DNA from 3 places in the Enterobacter sp. 4974935 genome. Region 2 is predicted to be linked to each of the others. Evidence: predicted binding sites of a transcription regulator. Region 2 holds the regulator's gene; each other region holds the start of a gene.
What was found. Region 2 encodes Fur, which represses iron uptake genes when iron is present. Its sites were predicted from a motif close to ATAATAATGAGAACNACTATCAA; they were not measured.
Positions count from the first base shown of each region.

Region 1 (5,641 bases), 2.5 Mb from region 2:
AGGGGCCTGGTAAATTTATTTCTTACTGATCTTATCCAGATATCCCATCACAAACGCCGACAGTACAAACGTCAGGTGGATAATCACATACCACATCAGCTTATTATCCGGGACGTTTTTAGCATCCATAAAGACACGTAACAGGTGAATAGACGAAATCGCCACAATCGACGCCGCGACTTTATTTTTCAGCGATGAGGCGTCCATTTTCCCCAGCCAGTTGAGCTTTTCTTTGTGCTCGGCGATATCAAGCTGAGAGACGAAATTCTCATAACCGGAGAACATCACCATCACCAGTAATCCTCCTACCAGCGTCATATCCACCAGCGACAGCAGAACCAGAATCAAATCGGCTTCTGCCACGGAGAAAATGTTTGGCAGGACGTGGAATATCTCCTGGAAGAACTTGATCGTCAGGGCGACCAGCGCCAGAGAGAGACCAAAATAGACGGGTGCGAGCAGCCAGCGAGAGGCATACATTGCGTTTTCAAAGAAGCGTTCCATAAAATCCTGTCTGCAAACGAAACCAGCGCTCAGTATATCTCAACTATACCTCGTTGGGATCCACATCCGGACGCGCATACTCCGGCCAGACCAGTGCGACCAGTTCCGGGTAGGCTTCCAGGCTAAACTCGCGAAAACACTGGCGCAGATTTAATACGTCTAAATCGGAATACGACACCTTCTCGCCATTCAGACAGCGCTTTTTGATATTGTCGTAATATTTATAGACCGCCGAATTAAGGTCGCTACAGCGGCGCTGCGCGTCGAACAGGCCGGGCGTATCATTAATTTCGGCCATTTTCATTCGCTTAATTGTCGCATGGAGAAAATCGATATATTCGTGATTCACCCGCCAGTACCAGACTGGCGTCACGGCGTTCATCAAGACGGAGAAATGATCTTCCCCCTCCTCTTTGGACATCAATTCAGGCTGCGGTGGTTCACTGGCGTCATTTGACACTTTCGTTTTATTGAACTCTTGCATCAATAAAAGCACGCCAGCGGTCAGTAATAGTAACGTTACGACCGTGAAGAAAATGCTGTTCATGGGTAGGCTCCATTTTTTTTGATTTTAAAATTGCCTCATGATATTGTCAACGAATCTCACCCTTTTTCCAACCCCACCCTTTTGAAATTAAAGGAAATTAAAATGCTGCCCGACAATCTTGTCCCGGCAAAGTACCACATTACGCCTGTGGAACAGCCTTCGACGGAAGCAGATAAAGAGGCGAATTTCACTCAAGGAAAAAGAAAACTCTCCGACTATGAAGCCGATATATTAATTGGTGTTTCACGCACCGGCAAATCCCGTAATATGGTGCTGGAAGAGCACGATCGCCATTTAAAAGAACGGTTATTTCGTGCCATCAAGATTGAAGCCTTAGTTCATCTGCTAAATGATTTACAGGCCGAAGGGGAAATAGATGCCCAGGCTCTAAGTCAAATAATGGCCGAGAAAACACAGCAAATAAATGAAGCTGGCAATGAAATTTGGCTTAACTTAATTACGCGTGAAAAAAGCAATCCCATTTTTTATAACCTGGGGGATGATTAACGTGAATGATGATAGCGGTAATAACGTTTATTTGACTTTAGATGATAAGAAAAGCGATGAATTTATCTTAAAGCAGAATCTCGACGCCCTGAAAAAGATAAAAAATGACGAGATGACGCGAATAACGCAGGACTTGGTTTCGATTCCGGCCACGCTGGTGCGCCTGAAATGGCAGAACCGTCGGGAAATTTATGCCTTGCAGGCCAAAGAGGAGATTTACGGCGCGGTGATGAACGCCATTATTGAGCTGCGCCCTGAGCTTAAAGAGAAGATCCTTGGGCGACTGGAGACGAACTATCAGTACCTGCTGGCACGCGAGACAGCCACCCTGCGCCTGACCCGTAAACTCTCGGAAGGCAACTATCGCACATCAAACGTCACCTGCGTGGCGCTCGATGAAGAGGCGTCAACAACATCTTCTAACTGCTGACAACGTGGTTCGCCCGGCGGCGCTAGCCTGAGATTGTAGGCCGGGTAAGGCGAAGCCGCCACCCGGCACGGAAGGCGGCTTCGCCTTCGTTTTACTTCGCGGCCGCTTTCTCTTCGCCGACCAGACCAATCTTCAGGTATCCCGCCTGATGCAGCGTGTCCATTACCTTCATCATGGTTTCATAATCGACGGTTTTATCCGCGCGGAAGAAGACGGTGGTGTCTTTCTTGCCGCCGGTCAGCTGGTCCAGCGCCGGAATAACCGAGGCATCCGTCACCGGATCGTTGCCCAGGAACATGGACTTATCGGCCTTCACGGACAGGTAGACAGGCTTTTCCGGACGCGGCTGCGGCTGGCTGGAGGACGCTGGCAGATTCACCTTCACGTCCACCGTCGCCAGCGGCGCGGCAACCATAAAGATAATCAGCAGAACCAGCATGACGTCGATAAACGGCGTCACGTTGATCTCATGCATTTCACCGTTATCGTCCAGATTTTCATTAAGACGCATTGCCATACAATCAACCTACGCGCAGTTTGGACGCCGCATGCACCGGTTTAACGGCGCTGGCGTTCAGGTCCAGATCGCGGCTTTGCAGCAGCAGAACCTGCGCGGCAACGTCACCCAGTGTGGCTTTGTAACTGCCAATCATGCGCGCGAAGATGTTATAGATAACTACCGCAGGGATAGCGGCAACCAGACCGATAGCCGTTGCCAGCAGCGCTTCTGCGATACCCGGCGCGACGACCGCAAGGTTAGTGGTCTGCGTCTGGGCGATACCGATAAAGCTGTTCATGATGCCCCAGACGGTACCGAACAGGCCGACGAACGGGGAGATAGCGCCGATAGTCGCCAGGTAGCCGTTACCGCGGCCCATATGACGACCCACGGCCGCAACGCGACGCTCCAGACGGAAGCCGGTACGCTCTTTAATGCCTTCGTTATCTTCACTGCCTGCGGAGAGTTCCAGCTCGTTCTGCGCTTCGTTCACTAACAGGGTAGTCAGGCTTTTCGCATGGAAGGATGAGGTGATATCAGAAGCCTGATCCAGAGAGCGGGCTTCCGCCAGCTGCTTCTGCTCACGCTTGAGGCGGCGTTTTTGTGAAAGAAGTTCGGCGCTCTTGCTGAAGAAGATAGCCCAGGTGATCACGGACGCCAGAATCAGGCCGATCATCACAACCTTAACGACGATGTCAGCATGTTGATACATGCCCCAAACGGAGAGATCCGTCTGCATCAAATTATTACCCACTCTGTATCTCCAGGACGCAAATCACACAATCTGAACGTAATAATATCAAAACGTCGTCGAATTGATAGTAGTTCTCATTAGTATTTACATAGTGCCGTAATTTTCGCTCACTTTCCTTGCGCTTACGCAGTAAAAATTTCTTATGCGAATATTTGATAATATTTTCTGCTTATTCGATAAGCATCCGGATGCACATTGTGACAATCGTGGTAGTCTGGACGTCCAGACGTATAAAAATAGGGTTAGCGAACATGACTAAAAAGCAGCTTGAGACCACGCTGGTGCAGGCAGGACGCAGTAAAAAATACACCCAGGGCTCGGTCAACAGCGTGATCCAGCGTGCCTCCTCGCTGGTGTTTGATACCGTCGAAGATAAAAAAATCGCCACGCGTAATCGCGCTAAGGGCGGGCTGTTTTACGGTCGCCGTGGCACGTTAACCCATTTCTCGTTGCAGGAAGCCATGTGCGAACTGGAGGGCGGCGCGGGCTGCGCGCTGTTCCCGTGCGGTGCGGCGGCGGTCGCCAATACCATTCTGGCGTTTGTTGAACAGGGTGACCACATCCTGATGACCAATACCGCCTACGAGCCAAGCCAGGACTTCTGCACCAAAATACTCAGCAAGCTCGGCGTCACCACCAGCTGGTTCGATCCGCTGATTGGGGCCGGTATTGCCGGGCTTATTCAGCCCAACACGCGCGTTGTGTTCCTGGAATCTCCCGGCTCCATCACTATGGAAGTGCATGACGTCCCGGCCATCGTGAAGGCGGTGCGCAGCATAGCGCCGGAAGCGATCATCATGATCGACAACACCTGGGCGGCAGGTGTGCTGTTTAAAGCCCTGGAATTTGACATCGATATCTCCATTCAGGCGGCGACCAAATACCTGATTGGCCACTCAGACGGCATGATCGGTACGGCGGTATCTAATGCCCGCTGCTGGGAGCAATTGCGTGAAAACGCCTACCTGATGGGCCAGATGGTGGATGCCGATACCGCCTACATGACCAGCCGGGGCATCCGTACGCTCGGCGTGCGTCTGCGTCAGCATCACGAAAGCAGCCTGCAAATTGCACAGTGGCTGGCGCTGCATCCGCAGGTGGAGCGCGTTAACCATCCGGCGCTGCCGGGCAGCAAGGGCCACGAATACTGGCAACGTGACTTTACGGGCAGCAGCGGGTTGTTCTCATTTGTTCTTAAGAAGCGCCTGAATGACGCCGAGCTGGCAAGCTATCTGGATAACTTTACCCTCTTCAGCATGGCCTATTCATGGGGTGGGTTTGAATCGTTGATCCTGCCCAATCAGCCGGAGCAGATTGCGGCCCTGCGCCCGGGCGGCGAGGTGGACTTCGAGGGGACCTTAATCCGCCTGCATATCGGGCTGGAAAATGTGGACGATTTAATTGCGGATTTATCGGCAGGATTTGAGCGCATCGTGTAAAGTGCTGGCTGACATGTACTCCCTGGACGCTATTCTGAACACCGCAAGCAGAAAAGTCTGTATGAGATGCGCCTGCGATCAACCCCGACAGGCAAAATTGGGAGTACAATAGCGTTATATCTGCTGTTCCACAGGAAAGTCCATGGCTGTTATTCAAAATATCATCACGGCGCTCTGGCAACACGATTTTGCCGCGCTGGCGGACCCACATGTCGTCGGGATTGTCTATTTCGTGATGTTCGCGACGCTGTTTCTGGAAAATGGATTACTGCCAGCCTCATTTTTACCCGGTGACAGCCTGCTCCTGCTCGCAGGGGCGTTAATCGGCAAGGGCGTGATGGACTTCGCACCGACAATGGTGATCCTCACCTCTGCGGCCAGTCTCGGCTGTTGGCTGAGCTACCTGCAAGGGCGCTGGCTTGGAAACACCCGCGTGGTGAAAGGCTGGCTGGCGCAGCTGCCGCATAAATATCATCAGCGCGCGACCTGCATGTTTGACCGTCACGGCCTGCTGGCGTTGCTTGCCGGGCGTTTTCTGGCGTTCGTTCGCACCCTGTTGCCTACCATGGCGGGTATTTCAGGCCTCTCTAACCGCCGCTTCCAGTTCTTCAACTGGCTGAGCGCCCTGCTCTGGGTGGGCGTGGTTACCACGCTCGGCTACGCGCTGAATATGATCCCCTTTGTTAAGCGCCATGAAGACCAGGTGATGACCTTCCTGATGATCCTGCCGATTTTCCTGCTGGTTGCAGGGCTGGTGGGTACCATTGCGGTGGTGATCAAGAAAAAGTATTGCAGCGCATAAATAAAAGCCGGGTGGCGCTACCGCTTACCCGGCCTCCGTTTCCCCTCACGCTCCCTGCATGGTTCTGATACGTGACGCATCTTCCCCCGGCGTGACGCCGAAGTAACGCTTAAATTCCCGACTAAACTGCGAAGCGCTTTCATACCCGACCCGCATCGC
Region 1 is NZ_JBZWGT010000003.1:508,391-514,031, reverse strand. Features, by position in the region: gene AC4OVS_RS03640 (TIGR00645 family protein) at 16-504, opposite strand; gene AC4OVS_RS03635 (ESA_00282 family adhesion-associated protein) at 548-1,051, opposite strand; gene AC4OVS_RS03630 (hypothetical protein) at 1,154-1,558, shown strand; gene AC4OVS_RS03625 (hypothetical protein) at 1,551-1,988, shown strand; gene exbD (TonB system transport protein ExbD) at 2,080-2,505, opposite strand; gene exbB (tol-pal system-associated acyl-CoA thioesterase) at 2,510-3,241, opposite strand; gene metC (cystathionine beta-lyase) at 3,493-4,680, shown strand; gene yghB (DedA family general envelope maintenance protein YghB) at 4,823-5,482, shown strand; gene AC4OVS_RS03600 (AraC family transcriptional regulator) at 5,528-5,641, opposite strand, start outside.
Region 1: exbB (tol-pal system-associated acyl-CoA thioesterase) is a predicted target of Fur. The motif match lies at 3,303-3,325, and genes of this name have one in related genera.

Region 2 (5,641 bases):
GATTTATACCCTGCAGGAGGGCCGTGCGAAAGGCACGATGTTCAAACTGCACTTCACCCAGTATGACAACCACTCCGATATCCCGAGCTACGCGGGCGGTTACGGCAACATCTTCCAGGATGAGCGCGACGTGAAATTCATGGTCATTGCGCCATTTACCATCTTCTGATGAATGCTGCGGCGGGCTGTGTCCCGCCGTTATGGAGACTGAACATGATGAAAAAAAGGGTAATCGTTGCGCTGCTGGCATTCGGGCTGGTGGCGTGCGCGCAGGATCAGGCGCCGAAAGAAGACTCCCGTCTGAAAGAGGCGTATAGCGCTTGCATCAATACCGCACAAGGTTCACCTGAGAAGATTGAAGCCTGTCAAAGCGTGCTGAACGAGCTAAAAAAAGACAAAGCCCATGAGCAATTCGCCACGCAGGAAAACGTTCGCGTGATGGATTACCAGGCCTGTATTCAGGCGCGTAAAACCGGTAACGATCAGGAAGTGGCGAAGCGTTGCGATAAGATATGGGACGAGATTCGCAATAACAATAAATAAGTTGCTTTACGCCCGGTGGCGCTGCGCTTACCGGGCTTTTTCCAGGCAAAAAAAAGCCAACCTCACGGTTGGCTCAGAGTATTAACACTGACTTATTTTGCGTCGTGAGCATGTTCATTTTCGCGGCAATCCCCTTCAGCACAGTGACCGTACAGGTACAGGCTGTGGTTGGTCAGGCGGATGCCATGACGGGCGGCGATTTCACGCTGGCGTGATTCAATGGAATCATCGCTAAATTCAATGACCTTGCCACAGTCGAGGCAGATCAGGTGATCGTGGTGGTGTTGCTGAGTCAGCTCGAACACGGATTTACCGCCTTCGAAATTATGACGAGTAACAATGCCCGCGTCATCAAACTGGTTCAGCACACGATAGACGGTTGCCAGCCCAATCTCTTCACCCATATCGATAAGACGCTTATAAAGGTCTTCCGCACTGACATGGTGATTGTCTGGCCCCTGAAGCACTTCAAGGATTTTTAACCGAGGAAGCGTTACTTTCAGGCCAGCTTTCTTTAATGCGGTATTGTTGTCAGTCATGCGGAATCTGTCCTGTTGCTAAACGATTCACTTCAAAAGAAGAAGTGACAGAAAATGCACTTGGGATAATGCGTCTCATTATAGAACTGCCATGGCTAAATGAAAACTGCAAGTCTCAAGCAAAGTATGCTTATAAAAACGTGGTATCACCAACAAACTTGTTCGATGGCACCCACTTTTTACCAGGGGGATATTGTACAGGTCTGGACGAAAAAGTTAAAAGTTTGTAGCAATTAATTTAATCGGTTTTACCTGGACAACGGGCGCAACCGGAGTTGCGCCGCAGGGATATCAGGCGTTAAGGATATCGTCCAGGTTCAGCTCTTCACGAACCTGCTTAACCCATTTTTCTACACGCTCTGCGGTCAGCTCTGGCTGACGGTCTTCATCAATGGCAAGGCCAACGAAGTGATCGTCATCTGCCAGACCTTTGGAAGCTTCGAAGTGGTAACCCGCTGTTGGCCAGTGACCAACGATCGCCGCACCGCGCGGCTCAATGATGTCGCGAATAGTGCCCAGCGCATCACAGAAATACTCAGCGTAGTCTTCCTGATCGCCACAGCCAAACAGGGCAACCAGCTTGCCGTTGAAGTCGACTTCTTCCAGCGTCGGGAAGAAATCGTCCCAGTCACACTGTGCTTCACCGTAGTACCAGGTCGGGATGCCCAACAGCAGGATGTCATAGCCCTCGAGATCTTCTTTGCTGCTCTTGGCGATGTCATGCACATCAGCAACGTCTTTACCGAGCTGTTTTTGAATGTTTTTTGCGATATTTTCAGTATTGCCGGTATCACTGCCAAAGAAAATGCCGATGATTGCCATGAGTAAAATAACCTCTTGAAACTTAATGGTATGGTGGCGCAAATTGTCCACGGATAAGGGCAATAATAGCAGAACAGGCAACCCTGCGGAAACAGCTATCACGCAGGACTGCACTCTGTGCTACATGAAAAAGGTAATATTGGGGATTTTCTGACTCACGCCTTGCCGCGTAACGTCTCAAGCTGGGCGATCAGCATCTCTTCGATCAGTTCGCTGCGGCTGATGTTGCGCGCGTCAGCTAACTCGTTAAGCGCATCGACGGCATCGGCATTCAGCTTGAGTTCGACACGCTTAAGCCCACGATTTTTATCGCGTTTAAGCTGGTTGCGTTTATTGATACGCAGCTGTTCATCGCGCGAAAGCGGATTCGTTTTCGGTCGTCCCGGTCGACGCTCATTCGCGAACAGATCTAGTGTCGTACGGTCCGTTTGTTCTTTGGCCATGATTCTGAGACTTCGGGGGAAACACGCCGCCCTGCTAATGCCCGGGCGATAAGCGCGCCATCATACATCACCCATATCCACACGCCAACGACTGGAAGCCCGTCGTCTTCCGGTCGCTGGCTTTTTAATCAATTCGCTGTATCAGTAAGATAGCGGCGAATGGCGCGCAGGACCGCATCCGGTTTTTCCGCGTGGACCCAGTGCCCGGCACCGGCGATGACGTGAGCGCGAGCCTGCGGAAATTGCGCCAGCAGCGTGTCACGGTACGCGTCAGTGACGTAAGGGGAGTTGCCGCCGCGAATAAAGAGGGTAGGGTGCGGCCAGGCGGGGACATTTTCCCACCCCACAATATGCGAATACTGATCCCACAGTACCGGGACGTTAAAGCGCCATTGTCCGTCAACAAAGGATTTCAGCAGGAACTGGACTACGCCTTCTTCATCGAGATGCTCGCGCATAACGGCTGCCGCCTGCTGGCGTGTGGAGACGCCTGACTCTGTCACGGCATTGATCGCAGCGAAAATCTCATCGTGACGGCGAACGTCGTAATTGACGGGCGCAACGTCAATGACCACCAGACCGGAAATTCGCTCAGGGGCCAGCGCTGTAAGCGCCATCACCGCTTTACCGCCCATTGAATGCCCGATGAGCGTCGCTTTCTGGATATTATTCGCATCGAGGGTGTCCCGCAGATCCTGCGCCATGGCTGCGTAGGTCATCTCCTCCGAGCGCCCTGAAAGACCGTGATTGCGCATATCAACCTGGAGGATCTCGTGATCGGTCACTAAATCGCGCGCCAGCACGCCCAGGTTATCCAGGCTACCAAACAGGCCGTGAACCAGTACGATGGGAGAATTATTGTTCGGCGATTGTGCAGTTTGCGCTCGGGTATTCAATTTCATGGCAAAGTTCTTTTTTTAGGTTTGTCAGGTTAGGGTATCATGTTGACCATTCTGCCGCCCGGGGGCAAGGATCCAGTTTAATCTGACTTTTGCCGCCAACCTGGTTTGACGCTATCCGCTGTTGGGATTAGACCTTATAATCTCAACGACTTGTATTCAGATAAGATATCGCACTGGATTAAGATGAAAACAATCGAAGTTGATGACGAACTCTATCAGTATATTGCCAGCCAGACGCGGCATATTGGGGAGAGCGCGTCCGACATTTTACGGCGCATGCTTAAAATTTCCGCCGCCTCACAGCCCACTCCTGTCACTAAAGATGTCGTGTCTCAGCCGAGCGTTGTTGCACAAGTAAAACCTGCCGTCATGCCGGCAAAAGACAAAGTGCGCGCGATGCGCGAGCTGCTGCTGTCCGATGAATATGCAGAGCAGAAAAAGGCGGTTAACCGCTTTATGCTGGTGCTGTCTACACTTTATTCACTGGATAACAACGCATTTGCAGAAGCGACAGAGTCGCTGCACGGTCGCACGCGCGTTTACTTCGCAGGTGACGAGCAGACCCTGCTGCAAAATGGCAACCAAACCAAACCCAAACATGTTCCCGGTACGCCATACTGGGTGATCACCAATACCAATACGGGCCGCAAGTGCAGCATGATCGAACATATCATGCAGTCCATGCAGTTCCCGGCGGAATTGATCGAAAAGGTTTGCGGTACAATTTAACCCTTGCATCAGAAGGACCAGGCAATGGCAAATCACAGCCGTGCAGGACAACCTGCACAACAACGCGATTTGATTAACGTCGCTCAACTGACCGCGCAGTACTACGTGCTGAAGCCGGTGGTGGGCAACGCAGAACACGCAGTGAAGTTTGGTACATCTGGCCACCGCGGCAGCGCGGCGCGTCATAGCTTTAACGAACCGCACATTCTGGCCATTGCTCAGGCCATCGCGGAAGAGCGCGCCAAAAATGGCGTCACCGGTCCGTGCTATGTTGGGAAAGATACCCACGCCCTGTCTGAACCTGCCTTTATCTCCGTGCTGGAAGTACTGGCGGCAAACGGCGTAGACGTGATTGTTCAGGAGAACAACGGTTTCACGCCAACGCCTGCGGTTTCTAACGCTATTCTGGTACATAACAAAAAAGGTGGCGCGCAGGCGGACGGTATTGTGATCACCCCGTCCCACAACCCACCGGAAGATGGCGGCATCAAGTACAACCCACCTAACGGTGGCCCGGCGGATACCAACGTCACGAAAGTGGTGGAAGATCGCGCCAACGCGTTACTGGCTAACGGTCTGAACGGCGTGAAGCGCATCTCGCTGGATGAAGCCATGGCGTCCGGCCACGTGAAAGAGCAGGATCTGGTGCAGCCGTTCGTGGAAGGGCTGGCGGATATCGTCGATATGGCCGCTATCCAGAAAGCCGGTCTGAAGCTGGGCGTGGATCCGCTGGGCGGCTCCGGTATTGAATACTGGAAACGCATTGCCGATCACTACAAGCTGGATCTGACCATCGTGAACGATCACGTCGATCAGACCTTCCGCTTTATGCACCTGGACAAAGACGGCGCGATCCGTATGGACTGCTCCTCCGAATGCGCAATGGCTGGCCTGCTGGCGCTGCGCGACAAGTTCGACCTGGCGTTTGCCAACGACCCGGACTACGACCGCCACGGTATCGTCACCCCCGCTGGGCTGATGAACCCGAACCACTACCTGGCTGTTGCGATTAACTATCTCTTCCAGCACCGTCCGCAGTGGGGCAAAGAGGTTGCGGTGGGTAAAACGCTGGTCTCTTCCGCCATGATTGACCGTGTGGTCGATGCGCTAGGCCGCAAGCTGGTGGAAGTGCCGGTGGGCTTCAAGTGGTTTGTTGACGGTCTGCACGACGGCAGCTTCGGCTTTGGTGGTGAAGAGAGCGCGGGGGCATCCTTCCTGCGCTTCGACGGCACCCCATGGTCAACCGATAAAGACGGCATCATCATGTGCCTGCTGGCGGCGGAAATCACCGCGGTTACCGGTAAGAACCCGCAGGAACATTACAACGACCTGGCAGCACGCTTTGGTGCGCCAAGCTATAACCGTATTCAGGCTGGCGCGACCTCTGCTCAGAAAGCCGCTCTGTCCAAACTCTCTCCGGAGATGGTCAGCGCCAGCACCCTGGCAGGTGACCCGATCACCGCGCGTCTGACGGCGGCACCGGGTAACGGCGCATCCATCGGCGGCCTGAAGGTGATGACCGAAAACGGCTGGTTCGCCGCGCGTCCATCCGGTACGGAAGATGCGTATAAAATCTATTGCGAAAGCTTCCTCGGCGCTGAGCACCGCCAGCAGATTGAGAAAGAAGCGGTAGAGATTGTCAGCGAAGTGCTGAAAAACGCGT
Region 2 is NZ_JBZWGT010000003.1:3,055,634-3,061,274, reverse strand. Features, by position in the region: gene chiP (chitoporin ChiP) at 1-169, shown strand, start outside; gene chiQ (ChiQ/YbfN family lipoprotein) at 217-543, shown strand; gene fur (ferric iron uptake transcriptional regulator) at 636-1,082, opposite strand; gene fldA (flavodoxin FldA) at 1,374-1,904, opposite strand; gene ybfE (LexA regulated protein) at 2,060-2,347, opposite strand; gene ybfF (esterase) at 2,476-3,249, opposite strand; gene seqA (replication initiation negative regulator SeqA) at 3,433-3,978, shown strand; gene pgm (phosphoglucomutase (alpha-D-glucose-1,6-bisphosphate-dependent)) at 4,003-5,641, shown strand, end outside.

Region 3 (5,641 bases), 1.4 Mb from region 2:
GCGACGGTTCGGGTAACCTGGTTATCAATGTTGAAGCTCTGCAAATCTTCATCCGTGGTATAGGCGAAGCGGTTAAGCTGGTAGACCTCGCTGCCCGTCCCGGTGGAATAGGCGCTGCGCTGGTGGGTATCCACGTCAAAGTAGCGCGCTTTCTGGTTAAAGCCCCAGCCACTGTCAAACTCATGCTCAAAGCTGTAGCCCAGCATCCACTGGCGCTGTTTGAAGCCGCTCCACTCATCCCCGGCATAGTCACGACGATCGGCGTATTTAGACCGCAGATAGCTTAGCGGCATCGGATCAGACGGCGTCAGGCTCGGCGTATTTTGCGCCAGCGCGTCAATGGTCAGGCGCGTTTTGTCATCCGGCTGCCAGGTCACGGAGGGGGCCACCAGATAGTTTTCATAGCGCGTGGTGTGCGCCTGTTCGTCACTTTCCGTTGCTTTGCCCAGCAGACGATAGTTCCAGTCGCTGTTCGCGATCTGCCCCGTGGAATCCAGGTACCCCTCTTTCAGATTGCGGTTTCCGGTATTAAAGCCCAGTTCCGTTTTCGCCTCTTTCTGCGGCTTTTTACTCTGAATATTGACCAGCCCACCCGGGGAGCCGCCGCCATACAGCACGGATGACGGCCCCTTCAGGATATCGACGCTCTCAATCAGCAGCGGATCGATTCGCGCTTTGGTGTTCCCGGTGACGTTATAGGGAAGTTGCAGGCCGTTGTAGAACTCCTGATCAACGTTGAACCCGCGGATTTTGTACTCGCTCATGTAAGAGGTGCTCCCGCGCACCTCCGTGGAAACGCCCGGCGCATAGCGCAGGATCTCGTTTACCGAACTGGCGTGCCGCTGCTCAATCTCTTTAGCGGCGATGGTGTTGATCACCTGCGGCGTTTTACTTTCCGCGACGGCTGATTTCGTGGCGCTATTGGTCCAGGCAGGGAGCGCGCTGCCCTGCTCTGTACCGGTTACCACGATGTTGGGTTCTTCTGCGAAAGCCTGTGTCTGCAATGCCAGCGTGACGGCGCCTGCCAACGCGCATAACGCAAAACGTGAGGTGCTCATAGTGTCGTCTTATTATTAGATGATATTGGGAACGACAATTATTATCATTTTTATTACCAAATCAATATCAGCGGAGAAAAACAGATCGTTTGTATTAAGTTTCATGCCAGCGTGCCGATAACCCAGAGACAGTCTGTCATCTATCGAGGAGCCATCTGGCGTGAGTAGCTACAGTGAGCAGTTCCTGAAACAAAATCCGCTGGCTGTATTAGGGGTGTTACGCGACCTGAAAAAGGGCGAGGTGCCGCTGCGCATCAACTGGTCAACCAGCCAGTTTATCAGCAAGATCCTGGACGTGACGGCAGAACACCTGATCGTGGATCTGGGTAGCCAGAGCTATGAAAACCGTGCCGCGCTACAGGCAGAAAACCTCTCGGTGATGGCCGAAACGCAGGGGGCTAAAGTCGAGTTTATACTGCCTCGCCTGACCACGATCGTGTACCAGGGTTTGCCTGCGTTTATCACCCCCCTGCCCGCTAATCTCTGGTTCGTGCAGCGCCGCGAGTATTTTCGCATCAGCGCCCCGCTTCACCCGGCCTACTTCTGTAAGGCGAAAATGCCGGACAAAAAAGAGATCCGCTTTCGTCTCTTCGACCTGTCGCTGGGCGGCATGGGAGCGTTGATGGATATGCCGAAGCCGGAAGGGCTGGTGGAAGGTATGCGTTTTAGTCAGATCGAGCTGGATATGGGCGGATGGGGACGCTTCTGGTTTGACGCCCAGCTGATTGCCATCAGCGAGCGCAAGGTGGTGGACGGCAAAAACGAAACCATTACCACGCCGCGACTGAGTTTTCGCTTTCTGAATGTCGGGCCAGGCGCCGAGCGCGAACTACAGCGCATCATTTTTTCACTGGAGCGTGAAGCGCGGGAACGCGCGAATAAAGTGCGCTGAAAGGCGTCGGGCAGCGTGCTGCCGCCCGACAAAGACGTTACATGGCGTCCATTGCTTTCTGTACTTTCCAGATATAACGTGGAGCCTGTGCTGACGGATGATTCTTCACAACGTGTTCGAAGAATTCATCTTTATCCATATCGTTAATCTCTTCTATCGCCTCTTTGCGATCGGATGAGAAGGTTCGGAGCAGCGCGCCAGCTCCGTTAACGTACGACACCACCAGCGCATATTGCATCACTTCCGGATCGTCAATCCCCTTCAGAATGCCATGCTCCAGAATGCTCAGGTAAGCGGTTCCCATAGAGATATTACGTTCCGGGTTTTTCAGCTCGCTGGTGGATGGCTGTCCCTTCCAGCCCATGTAGCGATAGACCTCTCTTCCCGCCGTAGAGGCTTTTAACTGCATCAGCCCCACCGCATTCGATTTACTCACCAGCGTCGGGTTCCCGCCGGACTCCACGGCGATGATCGCGGTGATCAGGCGCGGGCTCACGCCCCAGGCCTTCCCGGCTTGTTCGCTGATCGGCATCCACTGCATGGCCCGCTTTACCGGGACTTCAGGATTCCAGGGGGGATTTTTATAATCATGTTTTGAACTACAGCCAGCGAGCAACACAATCAAAAAAGCAAACCATCTCAATTTCACGTCATCTATCCTTATAGCCGGTCATCGCGGTACGTCGCCCCTTGAAGCAGGCGGCGTATAAGCGGCATGATATAGACAATTAGATTCTCATTCAGCAAGGAATTGCCATGCCTCAGTTTCATCTCATTGCACCGTCGGGCTACTGCATCAACCAGGAGGCGGCACAGCGGGGCGTTCAGCGCCTGCTGGAAATGGGCCATCAGGTAAAAAATCAGACAATTATCCCCCGCCGCATGCAGCGTTTTGCCGGTACGGAGGCGCAGAGACTGAGCGATATCAACAGCCTGGCAACGCTGGAAGGTGAAAACACCATTGTGCTGGCCGTGCGCGGCGGCTATGGCGCAAGCCGGCTGCTGGAGAGCATCGACTGGGCCGGGCTGGCCGCACGCCAGCAGCAGGATCCGCTGTTAATCTGCGGACACAGCGATTTCACGGCGATCCAGCTCGGGCTGCTGGCGTTGCATAACGTCATTACCTTTAGCGGCCCGATGCTGGCCGGCAACTTTGGTGCGCCGGAGCTGGATGCGTTTACGCAGGACCATTTCTGGCGCGCCCTGCAAAACCCGACGTTTACCGTCGAGTGGCAAGGCAACGGACCGCACTGGGAATGTGAAGGGCAGCTGTGGGGCGGAAACCTCGCGATGCTGGTATCGCTGATTGGGACACCGTGGCTGCCGCAGATCGAGGACGGCATTCTGGTGCTGGAAGATATCAACGAACACCCGTTCCGCGTCGAACGCATGCTGTTACAGCTTTATCACGCCGGGATCCTGGATCGGCAGTCGGCCATTGTGCTGGGCAGTTTCAGCGGGTCAGCCCCCAACGATTACGACGCGGGCTACACGCTGGAGACGATGGTCGATTTCATTCGTTCCCGGCTGGATATTCCGGTGATCGCCGGTCTGAATTTCGGCCATGAGCAGCAAACCGTTACCTTGCCACTGGGTGCCCGGGCGCACCTTGCACACGGTAATTCAGGCAGTCGGTTAACAATCAGCGGTCATCCGGTCTTAAAGGCATAAAAAAGCCGTTATTCCCCCTCAATAAAACGCAGATACAGTTGTTAATATGTTAGGGTTTTAATAACAGCGTTCACATTGAGGTGGGAGTAAGACGACATTGAGTGCCACAGCGATAATCAGTCTTTTCATTCTGGGTTCCATCCTGGTAACCTTCAGCATTTTATTAAGTTCATTTTCATCGCGCCTTGGCATACCTATTCTTGTCATTTTCCTGGCTATCGGCATGCTGGCGGGGGTTGACGGAATCGGCGGTATCCCCTTCGATAATTACCCTTTCGCCTATATGGTAAGTAACCTCGCGCTGGCGGTGATCTTGCTGGACGGCGGCATGCGCACCCAGGCAAGTTCGTTTCGCGTTGCCTTAGGCCCGGCGCTGTCTCTGGCTACCGTCGGCGTGCTAATCACCTCCGGCCTGACCGGTATGATGGCAGCCTGGCTGTTTAACCTCGATATGATGGAAGGCCTGCTTATTGGCGCGATTGTCGGCTCTACCGATGCGGCGGCAGTGTTCTCGCTGCTCGGCGGCAAGGGGCTGAACGAACGCGTTGGCTCCACGCTTGAGATTGAATCCGGCAGTAACGATCCGATGGCGGTGTTCCTGACCATCACCCTGATTGAGATGATCCAGCAGCACGAAACTGGCCTGAGCTGGATGTTCGCCTGGCACATCCTCCAGCAGTTTGGCCTCGGGATTATCATTGGTCTCGGCGGCGGTTACCTGTTACAGCAGACAATCAACCGTATTACGCTGCCTTCCGGCCTTTACCCGCTGCTGGCCCTGAGCGGCGGGATCCTGATCTTTGCCGTCACCACCGCGCTGGACGGCAGCGGTATTCTGGCGGTTTACCTCTGTGGATTCCTGCTGGGCAACCGACCGATTCGTAACCGTTATGCGATACTGCAAAACTTTGACGGGCTGGCCTGGCTGGCACAGATCGCCATGTTCCTGGTGCTGGGCCTGCTGGTGACGCCTTCCGACCTGCTGCCTATCGTCGTGCCAGCGCTGCTTTTGTCGGCCTGGATGATCTTCATCGCCCGTCCGCTGTCGGTGTTTGCCGGGCTGCTGCCGTTCCGCGGGTTTAACCTGCGTGAGCGGATATTTATCAGTTGGGTGGGGCTGCGCGGCGCGGTGCCGATTATCCTGGCGGTTTTCCCGATGATGGCCGGGCTGGACAACGCTCGTCTGTTCTTCAACGTCGCCTTCTTCGTGGTGCTGGTATCGCTGCTGTTCCAGGGGACGTCGCTGGGCTGGGCGGCGAAAAAAGCCAAAGTGGTGGTACCGCCCGTTGGCTGGCCGGTCTCCCGCGTGGGGCTGGATATTCATCCAGACAACCCGTGGGAACAGTTTGTCTATCAGCTAAGCGCCGATAAGTGGTGCGTGGGTGCTTCGCTACGCGATCTGCATATGCCCGCTGAAACGCGCATTGCCGCCCTGTTCCGGGATAACGCCCTGCTTCACCCGACCGGCAGCACGCGGCTGCGAGAGAACGATATCCTCTGCGTGATTGGCCGCGAGCGCGACCTGCCTGCCCTTGGCAAGCTGTTCAGCCAGTCGCCCCCGGTGGCGCTGGATCAGCGTTTCTTCGGCGATTTTATCCTCGAAGCCAGCGCCCGCTTTGCGGATGTGGCGCTGATTTATGGCCTGGAGGGAGGAATGGAGAATCGCGATAACCAGCAAACACTGGGCGAGATTATTCAGCAATTATTAGGGGCTGCACCGGTCGTCGGCGACCAGGTTGAGTTTGCCGGGATGGTCTGGACGGTGGCCGAGAAAGAGGATAACGCGGTGCGCAAAGTCGGCGTAAGGCCGATGGAGGAGGAGGCGGCGGAGTAGCTGCTTTTTTGCCGGGTGGCGCTAACGCTTACCCGGCCTACGTTCGGGCTTTTGTAGGCCGGGTAAGGCGAAGCCGCCACCCGGCACACACATGTTACACCGTCACAACAGGCACTCTTGACGCCAGCGCGCACATCAGTTCATACCCGACAGTGCCCGCCGCAGCGGCCACATCATCAATTTTAA
Region 3 is NZ_JBZWGT010000003.1:1,678,734-1,684,374, reverse strand. Features, by position in the region: gene AC4OVS_RS09200 (TonB-dependent siderophore receptor) at 1-1,058, opposite strand, end outside; gene ycgR (flagellar brake protein YcgR) at 1,219-1,950, shown strand; gene emtA (membrane-bound lytic murein transglycosylase EmtA) at 1,988-2,599, opposite strand; gene ldcA (muramoyltetrapeptide carboxypeptidase) at 2,707-3,621, shown strand; partial or broken gene AC4OVS_RS09180 (potassium/proton antiporter) at 3,719-5,386, shown strand; gene dadX (catabolic alanine racemase DadX) at 5,550-5,641, opposite strand, start outside.
Region 3: AC4OVS_RS09200 (TonB-dependent siderophore receptor) is a predicted target of Fur. The motif match lies at 1,078-1,100, and genes of this name have one in related genera.